One region of the Mesorhizobium sp. C416B genome, then DNA from elsewhere that is predicted to be linked to it. Evidence: predicted binding sites of a transcription regulator. Region 1 holds the regulator's gene; each other region holds the start of a gene.

Region 1 (7,470 bases):
CGTCGTCGCCGAGGAACAGCGCCGGCTGGACACGCTGACCAAGCCGCGCGACGAGCTGATTGGCGAATGCGTAGCAATCGTCCGGCGGCGGCTTGAGGATCCCGACCTCGATGTCCAGAGCATCGCCCGCATTGCCATGGGCATCCAGGGCATCACCGATTCGCAGGCGCGCGCCATGCTGTGGTCGCCAATCACGCCACTGACCGACATTGCCTTCGCCGACATGTTGGAAGTGGAATTCGGCATTCCGGCCACCATGGAGAACGACTGCAATATGATGGCGGTGGCGCTGCAATGGCGCCAGCCCGAGCGCTACCGCGACAACTTTATCGCCATCCTCTTGTCGCACGGCATCGGCATGGGACTGGTGCTGAAAGGCGAACTGTTCACCGGCACCCATTCCTCGGGCGGCGAGTTCGGCCACATGATCCACCGTCCGGGCGGCGCGCTCTGCCGCTGCGGGCGGCGCGGCTGCGTCGAGGCCTATGCCGGAAACTACGCCATCTGGCGCAGCGCCAAAATGATGGGCGAGGATGCCGAGCCGGTCGATATCGGCGACGCTGATATGCGCGCACTCGCCGCGCGCGCCCGCGAAACCGATGGCCCGGAGCGCGAAGCCTATCGCAGGGCCGGTGAGGCGCTCGGCTTCGGCCTCGGCAGCCTGTTTGCTCTGATCGATCCGGCACCCGTCGCCATGGTCGGCGTCAGCGCCGCCGCCTTCGACCTGATCGAGCCGGCATTGCGCGAAGCGATCGCCCAGACCGCCGGCGGCCAGCACTCGAAATCGATCTCCTTCGACACCGAGCCCAACGAGCTGCCGCTGATCCGCGAAGGCTGCGCCATGCGCGCGCTCGGCTTCGTCGACCAGGAGATTTTCGCGCCGGGCATTCAGGCGAAATCCGGCAAGCATGTCGCCTGAATGGCCGGCAACGGCGCGACGCGCAGCATCCTAGTCTTCCCTAATAGCGTAGCCGGCGCCGCGAATGGTACGGATGACATCCGGCATGCGGCCGTTGTTGACGGCCTTGCGCAGCCGCCCGACATGCACGTCGACGGTTCGCTCGTCTATATAGATCGTCTCGCCCCAGACATTGTCGAGCAGTTGGCTGCGCGAGAACACGCGGCCGGGATGGCGCATCATGAATTCGAGCAGCCGGAACTCGGTCGGTCCGAGCCTGATCTCGCTCTTCTTGCGGTAGACCCGGTGCGATTCTCGATCGAGCACGATGTCGCCGACCTTGAGCACGCTCGACAGCACTTCCGGCTTGGCGCGGCGCAGCAGCGCTTTCACGCGCGCCATGAACTCCGGCGTCGAGAATGGCTTGACCAGATAGTCGTCGGCACCGGTGGACAGGCCGCGCACGCGGTCGCTTTCCTCACCGCGCGCGGTCAGCATGATGATCGGCAGCCGCTCGGTTTCGGGCCGCACTCTAAGCCGCCGGCAGAGCTCGATGCCGGAAACAGCCGGCACCATCCAGTCGAGCACCAGGAGATCGGGCACGTTTTCCTGCAGGCGGATCTCGGCCTCGTCGCCGCGTGTCACCACCTCGACCTGATAGCCTTCGGATTCGAGGTTGTAGCGGAGGAGCACGCCTAGTGGCTCCTCGTCCTCCACGACCATGATGCGTGGCGCGATCATAGGCAGTTCACCCTCATCAGGCCGGCGTGGCCATCGCCGTCTCGTCCTGCTTCGGACGATTGGCGGGCAATTGCTGGCCGGTCAGCACATAATACGCATTTTCGGCGATGTTGGTGACATGATCGCCGATGCGCTCAAGATTCTTGGCGCAGAACAAGAGATGCGTGCAGGCGGTGATGTTGCGAGGGTCTTCCATCATGTAGGTCAAGAGCTCACGAAACACGGACGTGTATTTGACGTCGATGCGCTCGTCGTCATTCCTGAGTTTTGCAAGAGCTGCCGCATCGGTGGCGGCATATTCCTCGACGACGCCTTGCACCTGGATCAGCACCAGTTGCGCCATGGCATCGATGGAGTGCGAGAGGTCGCGCGGCGTGACGCTCAAGCCCACGGTGCCGACGCGTTTGGCGATGTTCTTGGCGAGATCGCCGATGCGCTCGAGGTCGCCGGCCATGCGGATCGAGCCGACCACGGCGCGCAGATCGTTGGCCATCGGCTGGCGCTTGGCGATCAGCGTGATGGCGCGGTCGTCCAGTTCGCGCTGGCGCGCATCCATGATGGCGTCGTCGGAAACGACACGCTGTGCCAGCGCATTGTCCGAATTGAGCAGCGCCCTGGTCGAGCCGCTGACCATCGAGCCTGCCAGATCGCCCATGTCGCGGATCAGCTTGCTGATCTGCCCGAGCTCTTCATCGAAGGAGGCGACGGTATGTTCACCCATGATCTTGGTCCTCGTGCCTGAAATTCACCCGCCGGAAGGTTCAGCCGAAGCGGCCGGTAATGTAATCTTGGGTGCGCTTGTCGTCGGGGTTGGTGAACATCTTGTCGGTTGCGCCCTCCTCGACGAGATAGCCGAGATGGAACATCGCCGTGCGCTGCGACACGCGCGCCGCCTGCTGCATCGAATGGGTGACGATGACGATCGTGTAGTTCTGGCGCAGTTCGTCGATCAGCTCCTCGACACGGGCGGTGGCGATCGGATCAAGCGCCGAGCAGGGCTCATCCATCAGGATCACTTCCGGCGACACGGCGATGGCGCGCGCGATGCACAGGCGCTGCTGCTGGCCGCCGGACAGGCCGGTGCCGGGCTCCTGCAGGCGGTCCTTGACCTCGTTCCAGATCGCCGCCTTCTTCAGGCTCTGCTCGACGATCTGGTCCATGTCGGACTTGCGCTTGGCCAGCCCATGGATGCGCGGGCCGTAGGCGACGTTCTCGTAGATCGACTTCGGGAACGGATTGGGTTTCTGGAACACCATGCCGACGCGTGCGCGCAGTTCGACGACATCGATGTTCTTGTCGTAGATGTCGTCTTCATCGAGCGTGATCTTGCCGGTCACCCGCGCCGAATCGATGGTGTCGTTCATGCGGTTGAGGCAGCGCAGGAAGGTCGACTTGCCGCAGCCGGACGGGCCGATCAGCGCCGTCACCTGGTTCTGGCGGACGTCGAGATTGACGTCGAACAACGCCTGCTTCTCGCCGTAGAAGACGCCGACCTTGTCGCCGCGCATCTTGATGACTTCGTTCGACTTGGCGTTCATTTTGTCGCCCACTGCATTTTCAAGGGACTGTTCGGTCATGATGTTCATACCAAATTGCCTTTTTTCTACCAGCGCCGCTCGAACCGGCGCCGAAGCACGATCGCGGTGATGTTCATGGCCATGAGGAAGACGAGCAGGATGATGATGGCGCCGGACATGCGCTCGACAAAAGCGCGCTCAGCCTCGTTTGCCCACATATAGATCTGCACCGGCAGCGCGGTCGCCGGATCGAAAGGCGTCGTCGGATAATCGGCGACGAAAGCGACCATGCCGATCAAGAGCAGCGGTGCTGTCTCGCCGAGCGCACGCGCCAGGCCGATGATGGTGCCGGTAAGGATGCCCGGAGCGGCAAGCGGCAGGATGTGGTGGAACACCATCTGCATCTTGGAGGCGCCGAGGCCGAGCGCCGCCGAGCGGATCGACGGCGGCACCGCGGCAAGGGCGGCGCGCGTGGCGATGATGATGGTCGGCAGCGTCATCAGCGTCAGCACCAGGCCGCCGACGAAGGAAGCCGAGCGCGGCATGCCGAGGAAGTTGATGAACACGGCAAGGCCGAGCAGGCCGAAGACGATCGACGGCACCGCCGCGAGATTGTTGATGTTGACCTCGATCAGGTCGGTGAAGCGGTTCTTCTTGGCGAATTCCTCGAGATAGATCGAGGCGGCGACGCCGATCGGCAGCGCCAGCAACAGCACGATCACCATCATGTAGAACGAGCCGATGATCGCCACGCCCATGCCCGACGTTTCGGGCCGGCTGGAGGCGCCATAGGTGAACAGGCCGGTGTTGAAATGCTCGGCCATCACGCCGTCGGCTTTAAGCTTGTTCATCCAGTCGATCTGCTGGTTGGACACCTTGCGGCGCGCTTCATCGACGCCGAGGTCGATCTGACCCTTGAAGGCCGAGTCGAGGTTCGCGGCAGCCAGGATGTCGACGTCACGCGTCCTGCCGATCACCGACGGATCGGCGGAGACGATGTCGCGCAGCTGGACGCGGGCGCCTTCCGACAGGAAGCCCTTGAGCTTCAGCATCATCGGCTTGTTGGCCGGATCGATGCCGAGCTTGGCCACCAGCGCGTTTTCGGCGAGCTTGGGATAGTTCGCCTTGATCAGCACGGTAGGGTCGGTGGCGCGCTTGCCGGAGGGATCGATCACCTTCTCGTCGAAGGTCACCGGCAGCGTCACGGTCGTCTGCCAGAAGGCGGTGTAGCCTTTCGAGACGATGGTGATCAGCATGATGGCCAGGAACGCCAGGCCCACCGAGATCGCAATCACGCCATAGATGCGGAACCGGCGTTCGGCGGCATAGCGCGCCTTCAGCCCGATGTCGCGGCGCGGACGCGCGACGGCACCCGCCATCGTGTCCAGGGGGATGTCGGTCATTCGTACTGCTCCCGGTACTTGCGCACGATGTAGAGGGCGACGATGTTCATCACCAGCGTCAGCGCGAACAGCGTCAGGCCGAGCGCGAAGGCGACCAGCGTCTGCGGTGAGTTGAACTCGAGATCGCCGGTCAGCTGGTTGACAATCTTGACGGTGATGGTCGTCATCGCCTCGAACGGATTGGCCGTCAGATTGGCGGCGACGCCCGCCGCCAGCACGACGATCATCGTCTCGCCGATGGCGCGCGACGCCGTCAACAGGATGGCGCCGACGATGCCGGGCAGTGCCGCCGGCAGGATCACCCGCTTGATCGTCTCGGAGCGCGTGGCACCGAGGCCGAGCGAGCCGTCACGCATTGCGCGCGGCACCGCGGTGATGATGTCGTCGGACAAAGAGGACACGACCGGGATCAGCATGACGCCCATCACCAGGCCGGCGGTGAAGATGCTCTGGCCCTGGATGAAGGGAGAGCCGCCGGTGAGGGCTGCCGAGAGGTCGCGCAGGAACGGTCCGAGCGTGACCACGGCGAAGATGCCGTAGACGATGGTCGGGATGCCGGCCAGCAGTTCAAGCGCGGGCTTGACCACCGACCGGACGCTGCGCGAGGCGTATTCGGACATGTAGACCGCCGACATCAGCCCGACCGGCACTGCGACCAGAAGCGCAACGGCGGCGATGTAGAGCGTGCCGGCCAGTAGCGGGATCAGGCCGAACTGACCCTGGCTGCCGCCGGAACCGGCGGCGGCGAAACGCGGATCCCACACCGTTCCGAAGAAGAAGCTCATCGGCGACACGCTCTCGAAGAAGGTGATGGTCTGGAACAGCATCGACAGCACGATGCCGACCGTGGTCAGGATGGCGATGGTCGAGGCCGCAAGCAGCCCCCACAGCATCAGCTTCTCGACGTTGTTGCGCGCCCTGGCGCGCGGCGCGATCTGCCTCAGCGCATAGAAGGCGCCGGCGACCGACAGCGCGAAGGTCAGCACGGCGCTGAACAGGCCGAGCCGGTCCTGGACCTGGTTCGCCTCGACCGCGATCGGAATCATATAGTCCTGGGTGTCGCTGGCCAGTGCCACGCCCTTGGCGGCGAGCAGCGGCTGCAATTCGGCGAAAGTAGCGGGAAGTGCGGTATCGCCATCGAGCCGGCGCAGGCCCTTGGCCAGGCTCTTCACCAGGCTGGCGTCGAGCGCTTCGCTGGCCACCTTTGTGTCGGCGGTGCGCTCGGGCAAAGCGGCATGGATATGCCGGTCGAGATAGAAGGAAGAGCCGATATCCCAGACGGCGAGCAAAAGGACGGCAGGCAGGACCGCGATCAGAAAGGCCCACCAGCCATGATAATGCGCGCGCGAATGCGGCTTGACCTTGCCGGTATCCTGCGCCGCGGCGCGCTGGCGGCCGATCACAAAAGCGACCACGCCTATGGCAATGACTATGGCGAGTACGAGCAAGGACGACATCACCCACCCCAGGGAAAATTCAGATCGCCGCCGCCGTTGCGGCAAGCGGCGAAATCAGGGCGCGGATTTGGTCCGCGCCCTGATCCGGTCGGTTGATTACATTGTCTTTCCGGCGGCGAAGGCGTCGCGCTGGCCCTGACGTTCGGCGTCGGGAGCGGAAACCAGGCCGTACTGGGCGAGCGGGCTTTCCGGGCCGATCATCTGGTCATCAAGGAAGAACTCGACATATTCCTTGAGGCCGGGAACGACGCCCAGATGCGCCTTCTTGACGTAGAAGAACAACGGCCGCGACACGGGGTACGTGCCATCGGCGATGGTCTGCGTCGAAGGCACGATGCCTTCCACGGTAGCGACCTTCAGCTTGTCGGCATTGTTCTCGTAGAAGGCGAGGCCGAACACGCCAACGCCGGTCTTGTTGGAGTCGATGCGGGCCAGCGTCTCGGTGTAGTCGCCATCGATGTCGACAGCCTTGCCGTCCTTGCGGATGGCGATGCAGGTCTTGCCGATTTCCTTGTCGTCGGCGATGCCGGCAGCCTTCAAAGCGGCCTTGTCGCAGCCGGCGTCGAGCAGCTTGGTCTCGAACACTTCACGGGTGCCGTGCTTCTCACCCGGGATATAGGCGGCGATATCCCAGTCGGGCAGCTTCGGATTGACCTGGTTCCACTTGGTGTTCGGGTTGTCGACCAGCTTGCCGTCGACCACCAGCTTGGCGGCGAGCGCCTTGTAGATGTCGGCGGGAACCAGCGCCCAGTCCGGACCCTTGATGTCGGTGGCAAAGACGATGCCGTCATAGCCGATGCGGACTTCCTGGACGTCCTTGACGCCGGCGTCGGCGCAGGACTTCAGCTCGTCCTTCTTGATCGGGCGCGAGGAGTTGGCGATGTCGATCGTGTCTTCGCCGACGCCCTTGCAGAACTCCTTGATGCCGGCGCCGCTGCCGCCGGACTCGACCACCGGGGTCTTGAAGTTGGTGAAGGTTTCGCCGAACTGCTCGGCGACGATCTTGGCGTAAGGCAGCACGGTCGACGAACCGGCGACCTGGATCTGGTCACGCGCAGCGGCGACACCGGACGATGCGGCGAACGCTACCGCCACGGCCGATGCCGTAACGAGGAATTTCTTCATGTGGCCTGCTCCTGTTCGGAAGATGGTCTCTTGGCGCCCTCTTCAAACCGGCGCCCGCTGAGGCCAATAGCCTTCGATTATTACAGTCGCATGACAGTTTCGTGTCAGCCCGGTAACGTCGCACAGACGCCTCGTGAGCCGCAGCCTTTAAGCCGGTTTGTGGGGATGGAAGTTGCCGCTGGAATCAGACGCTTGCGCGATTCGTGCTGGCATCAAGTCCCGGCAGATCGCAGGCCGCGATGCCGAGAAAGAAAAATCGGACGGGAGCGCGTTGCCCGTGGCCAGAGCGAATTTTGGCCGAGCCATCGCCAAAAACAGGTCCGTTGGGG
Region 2 (7,470 bases), 1.5 Mb from region 1:
CGGGACCCGGCAGGAAGGAGGCGCGCACGCGAAAAGCCTTGTCGCCGAGCCTGAGATCGAGGCTCGCCGGCTGCACCTGGTCGACATCGAGCGCGCGCGGCGACTTCAGCGCGCCGGACTGAAACAGCGCGGAAATGTCCTGATCGGGAAGAATGCCTGTCTGCCGCAAAAGGCTGGCTCCGCTCCAAGGTCGGTCTCTTTGTGGCAGGTTCTTGCCGCAAAACCGCTGGATATTATTGCGGAACCTGCCTGGTACAAACCTCTTAATGAAGCCGGCAATTGACGCAAGCGCAGGTGAGGTCTAAAGGGTCGTTATCCCGTGGTGATTTGGCCGGTCGGCTTGCAGCCACGTTAAACAAGTCGCTAAAGGACCGTCGGGCCGCCAGGCCATATGGACCGGTTGCGACTTTCGCGGCCGGTTTTTTTGTGTCTGGAACAAAAGCGATGAGCACCAAGAAGCGTAACTGGAAGCCTCAGACCGCACTCGTGCACGGGGGAACACTGCGTTCCCAGTTCGGCGAGACGTCGGAAGCGATGTATCTCACTCAAGGCTATGTCTATGAAACGGCGCAGGCCGCGGAAGCCCGTTTCAAGGGCGAGGAGCCGGGCTTCATCTATTCGCGCTACGCCAACCCTACGGTCGACATGTTCGAAAAGCGCATGTGCGCGCTGGAGGGTGCCGAAGATGCCCGCGCCACGGCGTCGGGCATGGCGGCGGTGACGGCAGCGCTGCTGTGCAGCGCCAAGGCCGGCGACCATATCGTTGCGGCGCGCGCGCTGTTCGGCTCCTGCCGCTGGGTGGTCGAGACGCTGGCGCCGAAATACGGCATCGAGGCAACGCTGGTCGACGGCACCGACATCGTCAACTGGGAAAAGGCGGTGCGGCCGAACACGAAACTGTTCTTCCTGGAAAGCCCGACCAATCCGACGCTGGAAGTGGTCGACATCGCAGCGGTGGCGGCGCTCGCCACCTCGATCGGCGCCAGGCTGATCGTCGACAATGTCTTTGCCACGCCCTTGCAGCAGAAGCCCTTGCAGCTCGGCGCCCATATCGTCGTCTACTCCGCGACCAAGCACATTGACGGCCAGGGACGCTGTCTCGGCGGCATCATCCTGTCGGACAAGAAATGGATCGACGAGAATTTGCACGACTATTTCCGCCACACCGGCCCGAGCCTGTCGCCGTTCAACGCCTGGACGCTGCTCAAGGGCCTGGAGACGCTGCCGGTTCGGGTGCGCCAGCAGACTGAAAGCGCGGCCAAGATCGCGGATTTCCTGGCAGGACGGCCGGAAATCGCCCGCGTCATCTATCCCGGCCGCGCCGACCACCCGCAGGCCGACATCGTCAAGAAGCAGATGACGGGCGGATCGACGCTGATCTGCCTCGACGTGAAGGGCGGCAAGCAGGCGGCCTTCGCCTTGCAGAACGCGCTCGACATCGTGCTGATCTCCAACAATCTCGGCGACGCCAAGAGCCTGATCACCCATCCGGCGACCACCACGCACAAGAACCTCAGCGATGAAGCGCGCGCCGAGCTCGGCATCGGGCCGGGAACGCTCAGGCTGTCGGTCGGCCTTGAGGACACGGACGATCTGCTGGAGGACGTTGCGCAGGCGCTGAAGGCAGCCGGATAGGCCGCGAGGCGTCACGCTCCCGACGAAACCTCTTCCAGTTCGGCCGTCTTGGTGCCGATGGTCATGATGTTGCCGCGCCAGTCGACGGCGCCGCTCAGCCAGCCGCGCGCCCAGATGGCGGGAAGCATCATGTCGCGCACCATCATCGCCGGGACCATGCGCAGCGACAGGTGCCAGCCCTTGGCCGCGGCCAGCGCGCATTCGGGAATGTAGGCCGCCGTCAGCACGGCCAACACCGTGGCCGGCAGGCTGATGCCGGCACTTGCGGCCGCCACCAGCGCCAACGCCAACGGCACGGCGACGCCGGTCAGGATCTCGGGTGCGAAAAACAGCGGGAAGGTGACGCGGCGCAACCGCGCCCAGCGCGCCTGGCGCGACCAGATGTCGGCAAGTCGGCGCTGCCCCAGTGGTTGCTCGAAAGGCGAGGCAACGAGATTGACGTGCAGGCCCAGTCCGTTGACCAGCTTGGTTGCAGCAGCATCCTCGGCGATCTCGGCGGCCAGCGCGCGGATACCGCCATTGGTATCGAGCATCGGCTTGTTCCACAGCATGCTCTTGCCCTGGGCAAAGCCGAGGCCAAGCGCCTCGCCGGCATATTGCCAGCGCGCCTGCAGCGTGTTGAGGAACGCGCATTCGACCTCGGCCCAGAAGCCATCCGGCCGCGAGCCGATCGGCGTCGAGCAGATAAGCCCGGTATTGGTCCGCCAGGCCGCCATCAGGTGCTGGACGTAATCCCTTGGCATCAGCACGTTGGAATCCGCCAGAATAACCCAATGATAGCGCGCCGCTTCCCAGCCCTTGACGCAGTTGTTGAGCTTCGGGTTGCTGCTGACGCGGTCGTCGCCGATCAGCAGCCGGGCCGGCACGTTGGGAAACAGGACGATCGCCCTGTTTATCAGTTTGACGACGGGATCGTCGGCGTGAGCGACGCAGAAGATCAGTTCGTAGCGCGGCCAGTCGAGCGAGAAGGCTCGCTGCAGCGTCTCTTGTGTGAACGGCTCCACGCCGCGCGACGGCACGACGATCGAGACCGGTGGCTGCTCGCCGGACGGCGGAGGGATAAGGCGACGCGCTTGCAGTTTCGACGAAGCAAGCAGGATGCTGGCGAGATTGGAAAGAAGCAAAGCGGAGGAAGCGAAGGCGGCTGTGAGAGCTGGTTCCATCGAGATCTGGTCACTCCGGAAAGGCCGCTCGCGGCTGCTTTGTCAGTCGACAGATGGGCCTTGAGTCGCCGGCAAGGTTTGCGCACACCAACATTGTCATGTGTCACTTAAATGACATTGTTTGTCGGCACTGCGCTTTGAGGCTGGCAGGACATGCCGCTCTGCGCGTATCAAACCGCATGGCGCGACAAATGTTCCCTGCTGCGCAACCGGAGCAGCCCATGTACCGCGCCGTCACGCGCAACATCGAAGTGCAGGTCAGACCGTTCTACCTGGAGGACCGCTCGGACCCGGCGGAGAACCGTTATGTCTGGGGCTACCAGGTGACGATCGACAACCAGTCGGACGATTTCGTGCAGCTTATGGCGCGTTACTGGCACATCACCGACGGCAGCGGCCGGGTCGAGGAAGTGCGCGGCGCCGGCGTGGTCGGCGACCAGCCTGAGCTCAATCCCGGCGACAGCTATCAATACACGTCAGGCTGCCCGCTCTCGACGCCCTCCGGCTTCATGGTCGGCCACTACACCATGCGCAACAAAAAGGGCGAGACGTTCGACGTCGCTATTCCCGCGTTTTCGCTGGATCTGCCGGGGACCCGACGGACGGTAAATTAGGGGTTTTCTCCCCGTCACTATACGGGGAGAAATGCCCGGCAGGGCAATGAGGGGCAGCGCCAGAGTCATGAGGTTATCTTCCACGCACATGACCTAGGCTATGCGCGGCCATTCACCAAAGTTCGCGCTGCCCTCATCCGCCCTTCGGGCACCTTCTCCCCGTGAACGGGGAGAAGGAAGAGATGCTACTGAGTTGCAAACTCCGCCGGGTCGAAGTCGTACTGCTTCGAGCAGAACTCGCAGGCGACGTGGATGCCGCCATCTTCGGTGCTGTCCTTGATCTCCTGCGCGGAAAACCCCTCGAGGATGCCGCGTATCTTGTCCCTTGAGCAGGAACATTGGTCGGCGACCGGCACGCCGCCGAAGACGCGCACGCCATGTTCGTGGAACAGCCTGTAGAGCAGCCGCTCGGCGCCGATGGTCGGGTCGATCAGCTCGGTCGGCTCGATGGTGCCGAGCAGCGCCACCAGCTCGCGCCACGAATTGTCGGCCGGCTCCTGCGTCACGTCACGCGGATCGCCGTCGCCGCCCGAAATGTCGGGCACGCGCATGCGCTCGGGTGACTGCGGCAGGAACTGCGCCAGGATGCCGCCGGCGCGCCACTGCTCACGAGCGCCGCCGGGACCTGGCGTCAGAAGCTTGGCCACCGACAGCCTGAGGTCGGTCGGGATCTGCTCCGACTGGCGGAAATAGGTGCGCGCGGCGTCCTCCAGCGTCTCGCCGTCGAGCTGGACGATGCCCTGATAGCGCTGCGTGTGCGCGCCCTGGTCGATGGTCAGCGCCAAAACGCCGCTGCCCAGCAGCGTCTGCTGCGAGGTCTGGCCTGCGGCCACCAGGGCCTCCAGCCGGTCGGCGTCGAAACGCGCATAGGCGCGCAATGCCGAAGGCGTGGAGAAATCCGCGACCAGCATGTCGACCGGGCCGTCGGTGCGGGTCTGCAGGATGAACTTGCCTTCGAATTTGAGCGAGGTGCCGAGCAGCACCGTCAGCACACAGGCTTCCGCCAGCAGGCGGGCGACCGGCTCGGGATAGTCGTGACGGTTGAGGATGGCGTCGAGCATCGGCCCGAGTTGCACGGTGCGGCCGCGCACGTCGAGCGGGCCGACCTCGAAGGGTACGACATGATCGTCGCCGGCATAGCCGAACTCGCCGAGTTTGGGGTGATGTTCAGTCACTTGATGCGTTTCCAACATGACAAAGCTCCAGGGCGCGGCCATGCGGCCCGGAGGGGTGCATGCGTCCAAACGCGCTTGATTTGCGTGATGGGGCGCAAATAGGCATCGCGCCGCCCCGGATCAAGCGCTTGGAGATCAAGCGCCTGGAGATCAAGCGCCCAGACACCAGGCCAAAACCGCCTTCTGGGCGTGGAGCCGGTTCTCGGCTTCGTCGAAGACAACCGAATGCGGACCGTCGATGACCTCGTCGGTGACTTCCTCGCCGCGATGCGCCGGCAGGCAGTGCATGAACAGGGCGTCGGGCTTGGCCCTGGCCATCAGCGCCGCATTGACCTGATAGGGCGAGAAGACATTATGGCCGCGGGCGCGGTGTTCCTGGCCCATCGACACCCAGCAGTCGGTGACGATGCAGTCGGCTTGGTCGACGGCTTCCTCGGGCGAGCGGGTGAAGTGCAGCTTGCCGCCATTGCTCTTCGACCAGTCGATATGCTTTTGCGCCGGCTCGCTGCCTTCCGGCACTGCGACGTTCAGGTTGAAGCGGAACCGCGCCGAAGCTTCGAGCAGCGAATGCAGCACGTTGTTGCCGTCGCCGGTCCAGGCGATGGTCTTGCCGGCAACCGGACCGCGATGCTCCTCGAAGGTCATGATGTCGGCCATCAGCTGACAGGGATGGGTGTCGTCGGTCAGCCCGTTGATGACCGGAATCGTGGCATTCTCGGTCAGCTCGAGCAGCCGCTCATGCGACGTGGTGCGGATCATGATGGCGTCGACATAGCGCGACAGCACCTTGGCGGTGTCGGCAATGGTCTCGGAACGGCCGAGCTGCATTTCGGTGCCGGTCAGCATGATGGTCTCGCCGCCGAGCTGTCGCATGCCGACGTCGAAGGACACGCGCGTGCGCGTCGACGGCTTGTCGAAGATCATGGCCAGCACCTTGCCTTCGAGCGGTTTGGTCCGTTCGCCGGCCTTGAGGCGCGCCTTGCGCACCACCGCATCGTCCAGCATCAGGCGCAGATCGCCTTCGGAAACGGCGGAAAGATCGGTGAAATGGCGAAGGCTCATCGGGAATGGTTCTCGGGATTACTTCGCGGCGGCCGCGGCGATGGCGTCGGTCAGGCCCTTGGCGCCGGCGCGGATGCGATCGAGCGCTTCGCCGATCTCGGCGTCGGTGACGGTCAGCGGCGGCAGCAGACGAATGACGTTGTCGCCGGCCGGCACCGCCAGCAGATGCTGGTCGCGCAGCGCCATGTTGACCTTGGTGTTGGGCATGGCGCATTTCAGGCCAAGCATCAGGCCGCTGCCCCTGATGCCTTCGATGACATCAGGAAATTCGTCGGCGACCGCCGCCAGGCCCTGCTTCATCAGCAATGCCTTGCGCTGGACGTCTTCGAGGAAGCCGTCTTCCAGCACGACGTCGAGCACAGCGTTGCCGACCGCCATGGCCAGCGGATTGCCGCCGAAAGTGGTGCCATGCACGCCTGCCGTCATGCCGACGACAGCGTCGTCGGTGGCGAGGCACGCGCCCATCGGGAAGCCGCCGCCAATGCCCTTGGCAATCGCCATGATGTCGGGCGTCACGCCGGTCCATTCATGCGCGAACAGCTTTCCGGTGCGACCGATACCGCACTGGACCTCATCGAAGATCAGCAGCAGGCCGTGCTGGTCGCAGAGCTGCCGCAGCCGTTTCAAGGATTGCGTCGGCACCGGGCGGATGCCGCCCTCGCCTTGCACCGGTTCGATCAGGATCGCGGCGGTCTCTGGTGTGATCGCCTTCTCGGCGGCGTCGATGTCGTCGAAGCCGACCTGGTCGAAGCCTTCGACCTTGGGCCCAAAACCTTCGAGATATTTGTACTGGCCGCCGGCGGCGATGGTCGCCAGCGTGCGGCCGTGGAAGGCGCCTTCGAAGGTGACGACCCGGAAGCGCTCGGGATGGCCCTTGACGAACTGGTAGCGCCGCGCCGTCTTGATCGCGCATTCGAGCGCCTCGGCGCCGGAATTGGTGAAGAACACCTTGTCGGCGAAGGTGGCGTCAGCCAGCCGCTCGCCGAGCCGGGTCTGCCCCGGGATCTCGTAGAGATTGGAGACGTGCCAGAGCTTGGCCGCCTGTTCGGTCAGGGCCGAGACCAGATGCGGATGGCTGTGGCCCAACGAATTGACCGCGATGCCGCCAGCGAAATCGAGATATCGCTCGCCCTTGTCGGTAACCAGCCAGGTGCCTTCGCCATGATCGAAGGCCAAAGGGGCGCGGGCAAAGGTCTCGTAAAGCGCCGAACCGCTCATTATATGCGTCTCCGGTACCGGAAAAATCAAAAAAGCCGCCAAAGCGGCGGCCTTTGCGGCTTATCGTGTTTTTCGGCCATGAAGTCAACGAAAACGTCGTGCAGAGGCGCGCGGCAAGCTCCGACGAGACGCTGGCTCATAAGCGACCGGGCAAGTTGGGGAAAACCTAAAAAACCGATTCGTGTTGCACCTGGGACTCTTGTCACCGAGTCAACACATGAGGTAATTGTAGTCGGGAAATAACTAGATTTCGTGCGGCGGACCTAATCACCTAATATATGTGGTGTCTGCCCCGGCAAAGATTGCCGGGTCGGGAACGGATTCCGGCTGCCGCACACTTAGCAGGAGCGCGGTCTCATGAACTGGACTGACGAGCGGGTCGAACTTCTCAGGAAACTGTGGTCGGAGGGCTTGAGCGCAAGCCAGATCGCCGCCCAACTCGGCGGGGTCAGCCGCAACGCGGTCATCGGCAAGGTGCACCGGCTGAAGCTGTCGGGCCGCGGACGCTCGACCGCGACGCCGGCGCGTCAGAAGAAGACAACGCAGGGATCTTCGATCCAGAAATCGGTGCCGCGCGCCGCAACCGCGCAGCGCCATGTCACG
Region 3 (7,470 bases), 860 kb from region 1:
AAGCACTTAGCGTTGCGCAAGGACGAGGCGATCAACCACATCCATTGGGCGACGACCCGCCGCCGCGACATCCCCTCCATGATGGCGCTCGCCTGCGACCACCGTGTGCAGCTCGAGGACGTCGCCGCCAGGACCGGCGCCGATCCGGCGCGCATCCGCGATTTCAAGGTGCTGGCGGTCAAGGCTGCGGCGAAAGTCGCCGCCGGCCGCGACGGCTGTGGCATGCTGATCGACGAGAAGCATGGCCGCGAAGCGATGTTCGAATTCGCCCGCCACCCCTTTGCCTGGCTCGGCCGTCCCGTCGAACTGCCGGGCTCGCGGCCGCTGCGCTTCGAGTTCTCGCAGGACATCGGCTCGCAACTGGTGGAATGGCCGGTCGACCACTGCATCAAATGCCTGTGCTTCTATCACCCCGACGATCCGGCAGCGCTCAAGGAAGAGCAGCAGCAGAAGCTGCGCTCGCTGTTCGAAGCCGCGCGGAAGGTCGGCCGGGAGCTTCTGGTCGAGATCATCGCCGGCAAGCACGGCAAGCTCGACGAAACGACCATCCCGCGCGCCCTGGAAGAACTCTATGCGCTTGGCATCAAGCCGGACTGGTGGAAGCTCGAACCGCAGGCGTCGGCCGGCGCCTGGGCCAAGATCGAAGCGGTGATCCTGAAGCACGATCCCTGGTGTCGTGGCGTCGTGCTGCTGGGTCTCGAAGCGCCGCAGGACGAACTGGAAGCGGCCTTTGCCGCCACCGCCAAGGCGCCGATTGTCAAGGGCTTTGCCGTCGGCCGCACCATCTTCGTCCACGCCGCCGAACAATGGCTGGCGGGCAAGATGACGGATGACGAGGCTATCGCCGACATGGCCGCGCGCTTCGAACAGTTGACCGAAGCGTGGCTTGCCGCGCGTGGCCGTAAAGCAGCATAAAGGCGCGGCAAGAGGACTGCGGAGGAAAACACCATGAGCAAGACAATCCGCCTGACGATGGCGCAGGCGCTGACCCGCTTTCTGAGCAAGCAGATGACCGAGATCGACGGCAGACCAGTGCCCATCTTCGGCGGTGTGTGGGCGATCTTCGGTCACGGCAATGTCGCCGGCATCGGCGAGGCGCTGTACCAGCTGCGCGACGAATTGCCGACCTTCCGCGCCCACAATGAGCAGGCGATGGCGCATGCGGCGATCGCCTATGGCAAGGCCAATTTCCGCCGCCGCTTCATGGCCGCGACCTCTTCGATCGGCCCCGGTGCGCTCAACATGGTGACGGCGGCGGCGCTCGCCCATGTAAACAGGTTGCCCGTCCTGTTTTTGCCGGGCGATGTCTTCGCCAACCGCATTCCCGACCCGGTGCTGCAGCAGGCCGAGGACTTTTCCGACGGCACCGCGACGGTCAATGACTGCTTCCGTCCGGTGTCGCGCTATTTCGACCGCATCACCCGTCCCGAGCAGATCATCCCGGCATTGGCGCGGACCATGCAGGTGCTGACCGATCCCGCGGAATGCGGCCCGGTGACGCTGTCGCTCTGCCAGGACGTGCAGGCCGAGGCTTATGACTATCCCGAGAGCTTTTTTGCCGAGCGCGTCTGGCACCAGCGCCGGCCGCGTCCGGACCGGAACGAGCTTGCCGCTGCGGTTGCGGCGCTGAAGGGCGCGAAGAAGCCGCTGATCATCGCCGGCGGCGGCGTGCTGTATTCGCAGGCTTCGGATGAACTGGCGAAATTCGCCGAGAGCGCCGGCATTCCGGTCTGCGAAACGCAAGGCGGCAAATCCTCGCTGCCCGACACGCATCCGCTCAACATGGCGGCGGTCGGCGTCACCGGCACGTCCGCGGCCAACCGGCTGGCGGAAGAAGCCGATGTCGTGCTCGCCATCGGCACCCGCCTGCAGGATTTCACCACTGGCTCATGGGCGCTGTTCAAGAATTCCGGCAAGACCATCATCGGACTCAACGTGCAGCTTTTCGATGCCGGCAAGCACCGCGCGCTGCCGCTGGTCGCCGACGCGGCCGAAGGGCTTGTCGAACTGGGTGCGGCGTTGGGGAGCTGGAAAGCACCGGCGACATGGACCGACAATGCGACCCAGGGCAAGAAGGCATGGCAGGCCGAAGCCTCGAAGGTGACGGCGTCGACCAACGCCGCCTTCCCGTCGGACGCGCAGGTGATCGGCGCCGTGCAGCGCGCGCTGGGGTCCGGCGTAACGCTGCTGAATGCGTCGGGCGGTTTGCCGGGCGAGTTGCACAAGCTCTGGCAGGCAGGCGCGCCCGGCTCGTACCATGGCGAATATGGCTTCTCGACCATGGGCTACGAGATTGCCGGCGGGCTCGGCGCCAAGATGGCCAAGCCCGACCAGGAGATAGTCGTCATGGTCGGGGACGGCTCCTACCTCATGATGAATTCCGAAATCGCCACGTCGGTGATGCTTGGCTTGAAGCTGACCATCGTGGTGCTCGACAACAGGGGTTATGGCTGCATCAACCGGCTGCAGATGGCCACCGGCGGCGCCAACTTCAACAACCTCCTGAAGGACGCGCGCCACGAGATCCTGCCCGACATCGACTTCGCCGTGCATGCGGCGAGCATGGGCGCTATTGCCGAGAAGGTGCCGTCGATCACCGGCCTGGAGACTGCGCTGCAAAAGTCGAAAACCAACGACCGCACCACCGTGCTGGTCATCGACACCGACCCGCTGATTTCCACCGATGCCGGCGGCCATTGGTGGGATGTCGCGGTGCCGGAAGTCTCCGCACGGCCGCAGGTCAACGCAGCGCGCAAGGCCTATGACGAAAAGCGGCAGATGCAGACAATCGGCGATTGATGTACATGCACCCGCCCCCTACCTCCCCCTTGTGGGGAGGTCGGACCGCAGGTCCGGGTGGGGGTCTGGCGCCGCACCCCACCCCGCTGCTTCGCAGCGACCCTCCCCACAAGGGGGAGGGTGAACAAGAAACCGGAGCTAAAACTTGAAAGCCAAACTGGGCATGTCCCCCATTGCGTGGTGGAACGACGATCTTGCCGAACTCAGCGACGACGTCTCGCTGGAAGAGTGCCTGCGCCAGTCGCGCTCGGCAGGTTTCACCGGCATGGAAATGGGCCGGCGTTTTCCAAACGACCCCGAAATCATGCTGCCGATCCTGAAGCAGGCCGACGTGACGCTGTGCGGCGGCTGGTTCTCCGGCACCCTGGTTGATGAGGACATGGGCAGGAACAAGGATCGCATCCAGCCGATGATCGACCTGTTCAAGGCGGTGAATGCGCCTTGCATCGTCTATGGCGAGGTCGGCCGCTCGATCCAGGGCGATCGCTCCAGGCCTCTCGCCACCAAGCCGAAATTGTCGAACGACGAGATGAGGGCCTATGCCAGGCGCCTCACCGAATTCGGCGAATGGTGCGCCGAGCAAGGCATGCCGCTGTCCTATCACCATCACATGGCGGCAGTGGTCGAGACTGAGCCGGAGCTCGATGCCTTCATGCGCCATTCCGGCGAAGGCATTCCGTTGCTGCTCGATGCAGGGCATCTCGCCTTTGCCGGTGGCGACGTGCTGCGCGCCATCGACAACCACCACAAGCGCATCAGCCATGTCCATGTGAAGGATGTGCGCATGGGCGTGATCGACGGGCTCGACCGCACAAAGCAGTCCTTTCTCGACGCCGTGGCGCTCGGTGCCTTCACGGTGCCTGGCGACGGTTCGCTCGATTTCGGCGCCATTGTGCAGCGCTTCGCCGACCATGGCTATGAAGGCTGGTTCGTCGTCGAGGCCGAGCAGGACCCGAAGAAGAACCCGCCGCTCAAGATGGCGCAGGTCGGCCACAAGGAATTGATGCGGGTGATGACGGCGGCCGGCTACACGGTGGAAACGCAGGGTTTTCCCAATGCCTGAGGCGATCCGATGAAGGATTACGAGCACCCGTTCTTCCGGCCGCTGTGGCGGCGCGTTGCCGTCGTCGCCGTCTGCGTGATCTGGGCCGGAATAGAATTCGCCTCCGGCACCCCATTCTGGGGCATCATTGCGCTCGGCTTTGCCGCCTACGCCGTCTGGCAGTTCTTCTATCTTTACAAGCCGGTGGAGGAGAGCAAGGCTGCGCCTCATCGACCGAAGACCGGCGAAGCGAAGGCGGACGCCGGACCGAAGGAATGAAGCGGCCGTGGCTCGGAAGGGCTTGCGGGTCGGACACTGGACACCTGGCGTATCGCCTACGTCGATGATTGGCCGGAACGTCCCTCGCTTCGTCATCCTAGGGTCTTCGCGACGGAGCTTCGCTCCTGCTTCGCCCTAGGATGACGAAGTTGAGAGGCCGACCTCGAAGACTTGCGATAGGAGAGACAAAACATGTCGAAACTGCTCGTCAAAGCCGACAAGGGCCATGGCCGCGTCGCCCATGTCACGCCCAAAAGCGCCGGATGGACCTATGTCGGCTTCGACCTGCACCGCCTGAAGCCGGGCGAGACCGCATCCGGCAAGACGCAGGATCGCGAAGTCTGCCTGGTGTTCGTCACCGGCAAGGGCACGGCAAGGGCCGGCGGCCAGGAACTCGGCCTGCTCGGCGAGCGCATGTCGCCCTTCGAGGGCAAGCCGTGGTCGGTCTATATTCCGGAGGGTTCGGACTGGTCGGTCACCGCCGACACCGATCTCGAACTCGCGGTCTGCTCGGCGCCGGGCCTGGGCGGCGGCTTGCCCGTTCGCGTCATCGCACCCGACGACCTCGGCCAGGAGACTCGGGGCAAAGGCACCAACACGCGCTACGTCACCAACATATTGCCCGAGGGCAAGCCCGCCGACTCGCTGCTGGTGGTCGAGGTCATCACGCCCGGTGGCCACACATCGAGCTACCCGCCGCACAAGCACGATCAGGACAATCTGCCGGCCGAATCCTATCTTGAGGAAACCTATTACCACCGCCTCAACCCGCCGCAGGGCTTTGCCTTCCAGCGGGTCTACACCGACGCCGACAAGTCGGGCGCCCGCGAACTGGACGAGGCGATGGCGATCGAGGACGGCGATGTCGTGCTGGTGCCCAAGGGCTATCATCCGTGCGCGGCCTGTCACGGCTACGACCTCTATTACCTTAACGTCATGGCCGGGCCGAAGCGGACGTGGAAGTTCCACAACGCGCCCGAGCACGAATGGCTCATGAAGGCCTGATCGGCCTTCGCTTGCGCCGGAAGCTGTTGGTCCAGCAGCGAAAAATCGTCGGCTAACGATCCATGGGGTCGATTTGCCTTCGAAAACTCGCATAAGCTTCGTCAATCCGTCATGGAAATCACCTATGGCAGCGGGCTGACGAGGATTTTTTTCGATGCGCTACGCCATTTATTTCACCCCGAGGCAGGACGAACCGCTGGCGCGGATCGCCGCCAATTGGCTGAGCCGCGACCCCTTTGGCGCCGCCACCAGGCCGGTCGAGGCGGTGGGCGAGCTGTCGGCGGCCGAAGTCGCCTTTCACACCGCATCGGCGCGGCGCTACGGTTTTCATGCGACGCTGAAAGCGCCCTTCCGGTTGGCCGCCAACGAAACCGAAAGCTCGTTGCGCGCGGCGCTGGACGCCTTTGCCGAAGCAACGCCGACGGTCACCATCCCGCGCCTGGTCGTCAGCCAGATCGATGGTTTCTTCGCTTTGCTGCCGGAAGGCCCGCTGCCGCCGCTCAACCGTTTCGCCGATGATGTCGTGCTTAGCTTCGACCGTTTTCGCGCGCCGCTCACCGAGGCCGAGATCGAGCGGCGCAGCCCGGATTCGCTGAAGCCGGCCGAGTTCCGCAATCTCTGCCAGTGGGGCTATCCCTATGTGTTTGAGACCTTTCGCTTCCACATGACACTGTCCGGCCGGGCCGGGCCGCAGGAAAGCCAACGTCTGCGCGCGGCAATTGACAGCCTGTTCGCCGATGTGCTGCAGCAGCCGGTGCTGGTGGATGCGCTGACGCTGTTCGTCGAAACCGAACCGGGCGCTCCGTTCATGGTGCTTTCGCATCATGCGCTCGGCCGCCGCGCTGCCCGAAAAACCGCCTGACCGCAATTCGTCCGAGTAAGCAAGGACTGCCTGAATGACCGCCGAAACTGTTCTCCACAACGCCCGCATCGTGCTTGCCGACGAGATCGTCGAAGGGTCGCTCGTGCTGCGCGACGGTTTTATCTCCGGCGTCGACGCCGGCACCGGCCACACCGGCGGGAGCATGGACGGCGAGGACATGGGCGGCGACTACATCATTCCCGGCCTGGTCGAGCTGCACACTGACCATCTCGAAGGCCACTATGCGCCGCGCCCGAAAGTGCGCTGGAACCCGATCGCCGCCGTCCTTGCCCATGACGCGCAGGTGGCCACCGCCGGCATCACCACCGTGCTCGACGCTTTGCGTGTCGGCATGGACGAGGACGCGGATATTACCTCCGACGACATCCGCAAGCTCGCCGGCGCGATCGAGGACAGCGTCGCGAAAGACCGGTTGCGGGCCGACCATTTCCTGCACCTGCGCTGCGAGGTCTCGGCGCCGGATTGCTTGCGGGCTTTCGCCAATTTCGATGGCGACGGGCGGGTCAAGCTGGCCTCGCTGATGGACCATGCGCCGGGACAGCGTCAGTTCGTCAATCTCGAGACCTACGCCCATTACTATCAGCGCAAGCTGAAATTGACCGATCGCGACTTCCAATTGTTCTGCGAAAAGCGGATGTCGGAATCAGCGAAGAATTCGGGACCGAACCGGGTGGCGATATCAGCCGCCTGCAACGAGCGGGGCATTGTGCTGGCAAGCCATGACGACGCCACATCGGGCCATGTCGACGAAGCGATCGAGCAGGGCGTGCGCGTCGCGGAATTCCCGACCACGCTGGAAGCCGCCAAGGCCTCGAAGGATGCCGGGCTCGGCGTGCTGATGGGCGCGCCCAACGTCATGCGCGGCTCCTCGCATTCGGGCAATGTCTCGGCCCGCACGCTGGCCGGCGACGGCCTGCTCGACATATTGTCGTCCGACTATATCCCTTTCAGCCTGATCCAGTCGGCCTTCTTCCTCGGCGACGTCGTCGAGGGCATCTCCTTGCCGCAGGCGGTCGCGATGGTGTCGAAGAACCCGGCCGAGGCCATCGGCCTCAACGACCGCGGCGTCATCGAACAGGGCCGCCGCGCCGACCTCGTGCGGGTGCGCGTCGACGACCATGTGCCGGTCGTGCGCACCGTCTGGCGCCAAGGGCGGCGGGTCGCCTGATGGTCTCGGCGTCGATCGAGCGCGAACTGACCAGCGAGGCCTTTCCGGTCCGCAACGGCGTCTTCGTCGCCGTCGTCGGCCCGAGTGGCGCCGGCAAGGATACGGTAATCGGTTATGCCCGCACCTTGTTTGCCGACGAGACGAGGCTGGAGTTCGTCCGCCGGGTCATCACCAGGCCGAGCGATGCGGCAAGCGAGGATCACGACACGCTGGCCGACGCGGCCTTTGTCGAAGCCGAGGCCGACGGCGCCTTCGCCATTTCCTGGGAGGCGCACGGCCTGCGCTACGGCATTC
Region 4 (7,470 bases), 360 kb from region 1:
TGTCGCCCGAGCAGCGCACCTATGTCGGCGCTGTCTCGACCTCGGCCAGCGCCCTTTTGGCGCTCATCGAGGATTTGCTCGACTATTCCAAGATAGAGGCCGGCCGTTTCGACCCGGAGCCGCAGCCGACATCGCTGCGCGAAATCGCCGACAACATCATCGAACTGATGGCGGCCAAAGCCTTCGCCAAGAACATCGGCCTCGGCTGTCATGTCGAGCCCGACGTGCCACAGATGATCATGGCCGATCCGGGAAGAGTCAGGCAGGTGCTGCTCAACCTGATCGGCAATGCGATCAAGTTCACCGACACCGGCGGCGTGCTGGTTTCGGTTGCACGGGCCCGCACCGAGACCAGCGACCGCATCTGCTTCACCGTCGCCGACACCGGCCCTGGCCTGCGCGAAGACGACATGGAGCGCATCTTCGAGGAATTCGAACAGTCCGACGGCACCTCGACCCGCACCCATGGCGGCGCCGGCCTCGGTCTTGCTATCTCAAGGCGGCTGGTGACCGCCATGGGCGGTGCCATTTCGGTGTCGAGCCGGCTTGGCGAGGGATCGGAATTCGTCTTCGAGATCCCGGCCGCAGGAGCAACCGAAGCACCGCAGAACCGGCAGAACATCCTCGCCGGCCGGCGCGCCGTGATCGTGTCGAAGAACGCCGTCGAGGCGGACGCCATCGCCCGCACCATCCGCGCCCATGGCGGCGCCGTCGACGTCGCCGCAACCGCTTCCCAGGCGACGCCCTTCGCCGAACATTGCGATGTGCTGTTGATCGACGCGGCCCTGGAGGACGGCGACGGCAGACTGCTCAAGCGCCTGCGCCAGAGTGGCTTTGCCGATTGCGAGGCGATCACGCTGATCGCGCCGACCGACCGCGGCATGCTTGGCGAATTCCGCACCAGCGGCTACGCCACCTTCTTGGCGAGGCCGGTGCGCGGCGAAACCCTGCTGCGCGTGCTGCTGACCAGTCATGCCCCTGCCTTGCCGCCGCCCAAGCCGGAAAAGACCGGCGCGTCCTCGCTTCGTGCCCATGGCGGGCGCCAGCAAGGTTTGTCGGTGCTGATCGCCGAAGACAACGACATCAACGCCATGCTTGCCCGCGCCACGCTTTTGAAGGCGGGACATCGCGTGAAAGTGGTCGGCAATGGCAAGGCCGCGGTCGAGGCGGTGACCGAAGCCGGGCTGAAAAATCGCTTCGATGTGGTGCTGATGGATTTGCACATGCCGGTCATGGACGGGCTGGACGCGATCGCCGCCATCCGCCGCCACGAGGAGGAAATGGCTGTGCCGCCGGTTCCGATCATGGTGCTTTCGGCCGACAGCCAGGAAAAGACCCGCCACACCGTGCTCGCCCATGGCGCCAGCGGCTTTGTCACCAAGCCGCTCGATCCCGACGCGCTGGTCCATGCCGTCGAGGGCCAGGTGGCCGCCTGAATTCATGTCGCTCAAAAGTGGCCCCGGTTTTGAGAAGACGACATGCAAAACAAAGACTTGAAGCGCGTCGCGTGAATCGTCCTAGCGCGACGCGCTTCAAGGCGACGCTGGCGCAATCCTCGCGTCACGTAGGTAGCCGAATGAGGGTTTTCGCCAGCCGACGAAGTATTGCCCGTCGCGCCGTATCACGGTACTGTCACAATCCTGTTGCACCTACACCGTATCCCCGTGCCAAGAGGGATGGCTCGAAGGAGAATCACTCGTGCATACAGTTATGCCGGAATGTGACACTCGGCCCAGCGCAGGCGGCGCTTTGCTCGCCGCGCGGAACGCCGATGCCGTCGCAACAGGCGCACCGCTGGGCCGTATCGGCAATCTCGAAGTGCGGCTTGCCCGCAATGAGGCCGAGATCGCCGCCGCGCAGGAAGTGCGCTACCGGGTGTTTTATGACGAGCTTGGCGCCAGGAAGGACCTGTTCCAGGCGCAGGACCGGCGCGACGCCGACCGCTTCGACCCGCTGTGCGACCATCTGCTGGTGCTTGACACCTCGATCTCCGGCCCCGAGCATCGCCGCATCGTCGGCACTTACCGCCTGCTGCGGCAAGAGATTGCGGCGACTGCCGGCGGCTTCTATTCCGAAGGCGAGTTCGAACTGACCAAGCTGATCGCCCGCCATCCTGGCCAGCGCTTCCTTGAGCTCGGCCGCTCCTGCGTGCTGCCGGAATACCGCTCGAAGCGCACCATCGAGGCGCTGTGGCAAGGCATCTGGGCCTACATCAACCACTATGAGATCGGCGTGATGACCGGTTGTGCCTCGTTCCCTGGCACGGTGCCGGCTGCGCATGCCGAGGCGCTCACCTACCTTGCCCATCACTGCCGGACCAACTCCGCCTGGGATGTGCGGGCGGTCTCCGGGCGCTATTGCTCGATGGACCTTATGCCGATCGAGGCGGTCAACGCCAAGGCGGCGATTGCGGCCATGCCGCCGTTGGTCAAGGGCTATCTGCGCGTCGGCGCCCGCATCGGCGACGGCTGCGTCATCGACCGTGAGTTCTCCACCGTCGATGTGTTCGTGGTGATGCCGGTCAAGGAAATCGGCGCCCGCTACGTCAACTATTATGGCGGGGAAGCGCAGCGCTTTGCGGCGTGAGGCAGTAGGCAGTAGGCAGTAGGCAGTAGGCAGTAGTGAAGGCTGCCGCGAATTGCTGACTACCGACTATTCCCTATTCCCTATTCCCTATTCCCTATTCCCTATTCCCTATTCCCTAATCCCTCTCCCTACGGAATATCCTCCGGTCGCCGTCCCGGGCGGCTCTTGTAGGACGGAAAGGTCCAGCCGAATTTCAGCGCGCCGCCGCGCACCAGGAAAGCCGCGACGAAGCCGGCGATATCCGAGGCGAGCGGCGGCAGGCCGGCAAGATCGCCAAGTGTGTAGAGGCCGGCGCCCGCGAGTGCGGCGGTGACGTAGATTTCGGGCCTGAGCAGCACCGATGGCTCGCCGGCCAGCAGATCGCGCAGGATGCCGCCAAATGTGGCGGTCAACACGCCCATAACAACGGAGACGACCGGCGAGCCGGTGATGGCCAGCCCCTTGGCCGCGCCCATTACGGAAAAGGCCGCCAATCCGATGGCGTCGAGCCAGAGCAGCCATTTCCAGCGGGATTCGACGCGGTGGGCGATGAAGAAGACCAGCACCGCAACCGCCGCGCAAACCAGCACATAGCCGGAGTTGGCGACCCAAAAGACGGGCAGGTTGAGGATGACGTCGCGAAGCGTGCCGCCGCCAATGCCGGTGACGCTGGCCAGAAACAGGAAGCCGATAATGTCGAGCTGCTTGCGCGAAGCCGCCAACGCCCCGGTCGCGGCAAAGACGGCGACGCCAGCATAGTCGAGGAGGTCGATGGGTGTCAGGGACATGAGGTAGTAGGGATTGGGAATTAGGGAAAGAATGAATAACACGAAGCCGCGCGATTGATACGCCTGCCTATTCCCTATTCCCTATTCCCTATTCCCTATTCCCTACTGCCTATTCCTACTCACGCATCCTTCTCGGCCTGCTCGTTCACCGGCCCCGGCTCGACCGGCGCTTCGGTGGCCGCGATCTTGGGGCCGCCCTTGGCGACCCCGACCATGGCCGGCCGCAGCACGCGCTCGCCGATCGAATAGCCCGGCTGCACGACCTGGACGACGGTGTTGGCCGGCACATCGGGATTGGGCACTTCGAACATCGCCTGGTGGAAATTCGGGTCGAACTTCTCACCTTCCGGTTCGAGCTTCTTCACCCCATGCCGTTCCAGCGTCGACAGCATGGCGCGCTCGGTGATCTCGACGCCGTCGATCAGCGCCTTGAAGCCGGCATCTCCGGCCGCTTTCGCCTCGGCGGGGATAGCATCGAGTGCGCGGCGCAGATTGTCCGATACCGACAGCATGTCGCGGGCGAAATTGGCCACCGCATAGGCGCGCGCATCATGCACGTCGCGGGCGGTGCGGCGGCGCAGATTCTCCATCTCGGCCGCGACCCGCAGCGCGCGGTCCTTCAGCTCCTCGTTTTCCTTCAGCAGCCGCACCAGCGCTTCATAGTCGCCGTCGATGCCGCCTTGCGTGCGCTCGGCCTCGGCCGTTTCGATATCCTCGGGCGCGCGTTCGTCTTTTGTCTGGTCGCTCATCGCCATTTCCCGTCATTCGAATGGTTTGGATTTGCGCCCGATATCGAGGTTTGGCGGCCAAAAATCAAGGGGCAAGCCCAGGAGGACGCCCAACAGCAGGCAATGTTGCGGGCTGCCCGTCGGACTTGGTGCGGGACGCAAAGACGTTCAAAATTAATTCAAACTTTACCGTAACGGCAGCCTTTGCTTGCCAATACCCCGCTATGGGGAACCATTCAAAGCTTGGAGGAGTTTTGAAACCGACACAGGATTTGAGACAATGGACCGCAATACTGGCAACAGAAGCGAAGAGCTCGCCGCCGACATCAGGCGCCAGTTCGGCACCGAGGCGACGACGCGCTTCTTGCGCACCTTGCCGGCCTTCCGCACCGAGGCCGACATTCCCGCCCGTTTCCGGGATCTGCTCGACCGGCTGGACGGCATAGAAGCCAGCATGGCCGGCGGCCAACGCCGTCAATAGCGATGCTATCGCGCGACAATTACGCGCAGTAATTTTGCGTGAGCTTTTCCTTGCGGCAGCGGGACGCCCCGCCTATGCTTCCTGATGAACATGATTTCCCCCGAGACGGCCGCCAACAGCAAGCGCGCCTGGTTGAAGATCCTGGCGCGCTACAAGAAGCCCGACCGGCGACGCAGCACTCTTGAACTCGCCATCACCCTTATTCCTTTCGTTACGCTGTGGGCGCTGTCTTCGGCAGCCTATTCCTATGGCCACTGGTGGGGCTTGATCCTGATCCTTCCCGCCGCCGGTTTTCTGGTGCGGATCTTCATGATCCAGCACGATTGCGGCCACGGCTCCTTCTTCGCCAACCGCACTGCCGACGACTGGATCGGCCGCGCGCTCGGCGTGCTGACGCTGACCCCTTACGATTGCTGGCGGCGCGCGCACGCCACCCATCACGCCAGCGCCGGCAATCTTGACGAGCGCGGCATGGGCGATATCAGGACGTTGACGGTTGCTGAATACCGGCAGCTGTCTTGGCGGGGACGCCTTGCCTATCGTCTCTACCGCCATCCCCTGGTGATGTTCGGCCTTGGCCCGATCTGGCTGTTCATCTTCGAGCAGAGGCTGCCGGTCGGCATGATGCGCGGCGGCCTGACGCCCTGGGTGTCGTCGATGACCACCAATCTCGGCATCGCGGTCGCGGCAGCGCTGCTTATCTGGCTGGTCGGCCCCGGCGCTTTCCTGATCGTCCATTTGCCGATCGTGATCCTGGCCGGATCGGCCGGAATCTGGCTGTTCTACGTCCAGCACCAGTTCGAGGAGACGGAATGGGCGAAGGACGAAGAGTGGGAATTCCAGCGTGCCGCCCTGCACGGCTCGTCCTATTATGATTTGCCGCCGGTGCTGAACTGGTTCACCGGCAATATCGGCGTCCATCACGTGCACCATCTCTCGGCCAAGGTGCCGGGCTACCGGCTGCAGGAAGTGCTGCGCGACTATCCCGAACTGCGCGGCATCGGCCGCGTCACGCTCCTCGACAGCCTGCGCTGCGTCAAGCTTGCGTTGTGGGACGAGAACCGCCGCAAGCTGGTCTCGTTTCGCGAAGCGCGGGCCTTGGCCTAAAAGCAATTCCAGCAAAGTGTGAGGCGGTTTTCCGGGCTTTCGCTTGGGAATTCCGTAAGACAAAGAAAAAAACCGCCGCACCGAAGGCGCGGCGGCATCTCCCAAAAACCGGCTCAGGCAGCCTTGCGCTCCTCGCGCATCCAGACCTTGCAGCCCTGATCATGTCAGGCGCCTTTTCGGCGATCATGATGGACGGTGCATTGGTGTTGCCGCCGATGAGCGCCGATTCCTCCCTCGCGCCCGGCGGATATTTCCGTCCGGACAGCCAGGAGAAGGCCCGATCACAGTCTGTAAAGACAGGCGGAATTACCGTCGCGTCAGCTGTTGCGAACGCGCCGCCAGGAGTATTTCGGCCCCTTCGGCTCCGACGCTTCGGTCGGCTGATAGTAAAGGCCCAGCCCGCCTGTGCGGCCTTCTTCGAGGCGCTTCAGCAGAACCGGGTTGGAGATCTCGAACTCGTCGAAGCCGAGGCGCAGCATATGCGGCAGCTGGTCGACGAGCACCTGGCCCGTGGCGCGGACCGCGCCCTCGAAATCGTAGCGGCTGCGCAGCAATTCGCCCTTGGAAAACGAGCGGCCGTCGCTGAAGGCAGGAAAGGCCAGCGCCACCAGCGACAGCTGGTCGAGCAGATCCACGATCTTTTCCAGCTGGTCGCCCGGCAGCAATGCGACGCCCAGCCGCTCCTTGGCCGAGCGCCGCACCTCGGCATCGAGGCCGAGAAATGCCTGCAACGGCAGGATGAAGCGGCCATTGCCCGCCAGTGCATCCGCACTTTCGGCATGTGTCCACTCGTCTTCGCGAAAACCCGTCCGGGTCCAGAGGCGGGTCTCCGCTGTGGTCTGTTCAGTCATAGAAAATTCCTAAAGCCCTAAAAATCGAAAGTCCGCGAAAGCCGGTCCACACGAAACCGGCGGCCTCCGAGCGGAAGCCGCCGTTGCAGGCCAGCCTCACCTGAATATCACCATAGCTTAAAGGGATGCGTCGGTCAGCGACACTTCCAGTCCCGACAGATGGATGCCGCACTCGGTTTTGGCATGACCGGCCCAGCGGCCGCTGCGCGCATCCTCTCCCGGCTGCACCGGCTGCGTGCACGGGAAGCAGCCGATCGACAGATAGCCGTACGCAACCAGCGGATTTTCGCGCAGCGCATGCGCGCGCATGTAGTCGGCCTGGTCGGATGTCGTCCAGTGCGCCAGCGGATTGACGCGTACGCGCGGGCCGACCGCCTCGAACACCGGCAGCGCGGCTCGCGTCGCCGCCTGGAAGCGCTTCCGGCCGGTCAGCCAGGCGCGGAAGGGGGCGACGCCGCGCGCCAGCGGCTCGACCTTGCGCACGTCGCAGCAGGCATCGGTATTGCTCTGGTGCAGATTGCCGGTCGGATCGACCCGCTCGAGCGCCGCGTCTTCGGGCTTGATCACCCTGATGTTGGTCAGCCCGAAATCGGCGACCAGCGCATCGCGATAGCCCAGCGTCTCTTCGAAATGCTTGCCGGTGTCCAGGAAGATGACCGGCAGCGTGCGGTCGACCTTGGCGATCATATGCAGCAGGACGGCGGAATCCGCGCCGAAGGACGACACGGCGGCGATCTCGTCATGAAACAATTCGCTCGCCGCGCGTTCGATGATGTCGAGCGGGCTCAGATGTCCATACAGCGCGTCGAAGCCCGCCGCTTTGGCGGCGATGCTGTCGTCGACGTCGACGATGCGGTCAAGCGGCCTTGGTTTCGCCAGCATAGAGCGCCTCCTTGAACGGCGCGGGACCGACACGGCGGTAGGCGTCGATAAAACGTTCACTGGGACCG

The links. The regulator PhoB, encoded in region 1, activates phosphate uptake and scavenging genes when phosphate is short. The targets are predictions, from matches to a motif close to TGTCATNNANCTGTCAT.
Region 2: NLY43_RS14530 (ceramide glucosyltransferase) is a predicted target of PhoB. The motif match lies at 2,899-2,915, and genes of this name have one in related genera.
Region 3: NLY43_RS17280 (DUF1045 domain-containing protein) is a predicted target of PhoB. The motif match lies at 5,222-5,238, and genes of this name have one in related genera.
Region 4: olsB (l-ornithine N(alpha)-acyltransferase) is a predicted target of PhoB. The motif match lies at 1,631-1,647, and genes of this name have one in related genera.

What each region holds. Positions count from the first base shown of each region.
Region 1 is NZ_CP100471.1:4,423,200-4,430,669, reverse strand. It holds gene NLY43_RS21635 (ROK family protein) at 1-919, shown strand, start outside; gene phoB (phosphate regulon transcriptional regulator PhoB) at 950-1,639, opposite strand; gene phoU (phosphate signaling complex protein PhoU) at 1,656-2,360, opposite strand; gene pstB (phosphate ABC transporter ATP-binding protein PstB) at 2,401-3,225, opposite strand; gene pstA (phosphate ABC transporter permease PstA) at 3,243-4,559, opposite strand; gene pstC (phosphate ABC transporter permease subunit PstC) at 4,556-6,016, opposite strand; gene NLY43_RS21605 (substrate-binding domain-containing protein) at 6,113-7,141, opposite strand.
Region 2 is NZ_CP100471.1:2,966,836-2,974,305, forward strand. It holds gene NLY43_RS14520 (2'-deoxycytidine 5'-triphosphate deaminase) at 1-169, opposite strand, end outside; SAM riboswitch at 310-387, shown strand; gene NLY43_RS14525 (O-succinylhomoserine sulfhydrylase) at 445-1,635, shown strand; gene NLY43_RS14530 (ceramide glucosyltransferase) at 1,647-2,798, opposite strand; gene apaG (Co2+/Mg2+ efflux facilitator ApaG/CorD) at 3,020-3,412, shown strand; gene NLY43_RS14540 (Hsp33 family molecular chaperone) at 3,598-4,629, opposite strand; gene argF (ornithine carbamoyltransferase) at 4,738-5,649, opposite strand; gene NLY43_RS14550 (aspartate aminotransferase family protein) at 5,668-6,867, opposite strand; gene NLY43_RS14555 (GcrA family cell cycle regulator) at 7,225-7,470, shown strand, end outside.
Region 3 is NZ_CP100471.1:3,566,454-3,573,923, reverse strand. It holds gene NLY43_RS17305 (bifunctional 5-dehydro-2-deoxygluconokinase/5-dehydro-2-deoxyphosphogluconate aldolase) at 1-915, shown strand, start outside; gene iolD (3D-(3,5/4)-trihydroxycyclohexane-1,2-dione acylhydrolase (decyclizing)) at 949-2,799, shown strand; gene iolE (myo-inosose-2 dehydratase) at 2,945-3,862, shown strand; gene NLY43_RS17290 (hypothetical protein) at 3,872-4,120, shown strand; gene iolB (5-deoxy-glucuronate isomerase) at 4,313-5,125, shown strand; gene NLY43_RS17280 (DUF1045 domain-containing protein) at 5,280-5,987, shown strand; gene NLY43_RS17275 (alpha-D-ribose 1-methylphosphonate 5-triphosphate diphosphatase) at 6,022-7,176, shown strand; gene phnN (phosphonate metabolism protein/1,5-bisphosphokinase (PRPP-forming) PhnN) at 7,173-7,470, shown strand, end outside.
Region 4 is NZ_CP100471.1:4,784,411-4,791,880, reverse strand. It holds gene NLY43_RS23365 (response regulator) at 1-1,436, shown strand, start outside; gene olsB (l-ornithine N(alpha)-acyltransferase) at 1,711-2,586, shown strand; gene NLY43_RS23355 (trimeric intracellular cation channel family protein) at 2,715-3,347, opposite strand; gene grpE (nucleotide exchange factor GrpE) at 3,473-4,102, opposite strand; gene NLY43_RS23345 (hypothetical protein) at 4,362-4,562, shown strand; gene NLY43_RS23340 (fatty acid desaturase) at 4,647-5,669, shown strand; gene NLY43_RS23335 (DUF934 domain-containing protein) at 5,987-6,520, opposite strand; gene NLY43_RS23330 (phosphoadenylyl-sulfate reductase) at 6,638-7,402, opposite strand; gene NLY43_RS23325 (nitrite/sulfite reductase) at 7,377-7,470, opposite strand, start outside.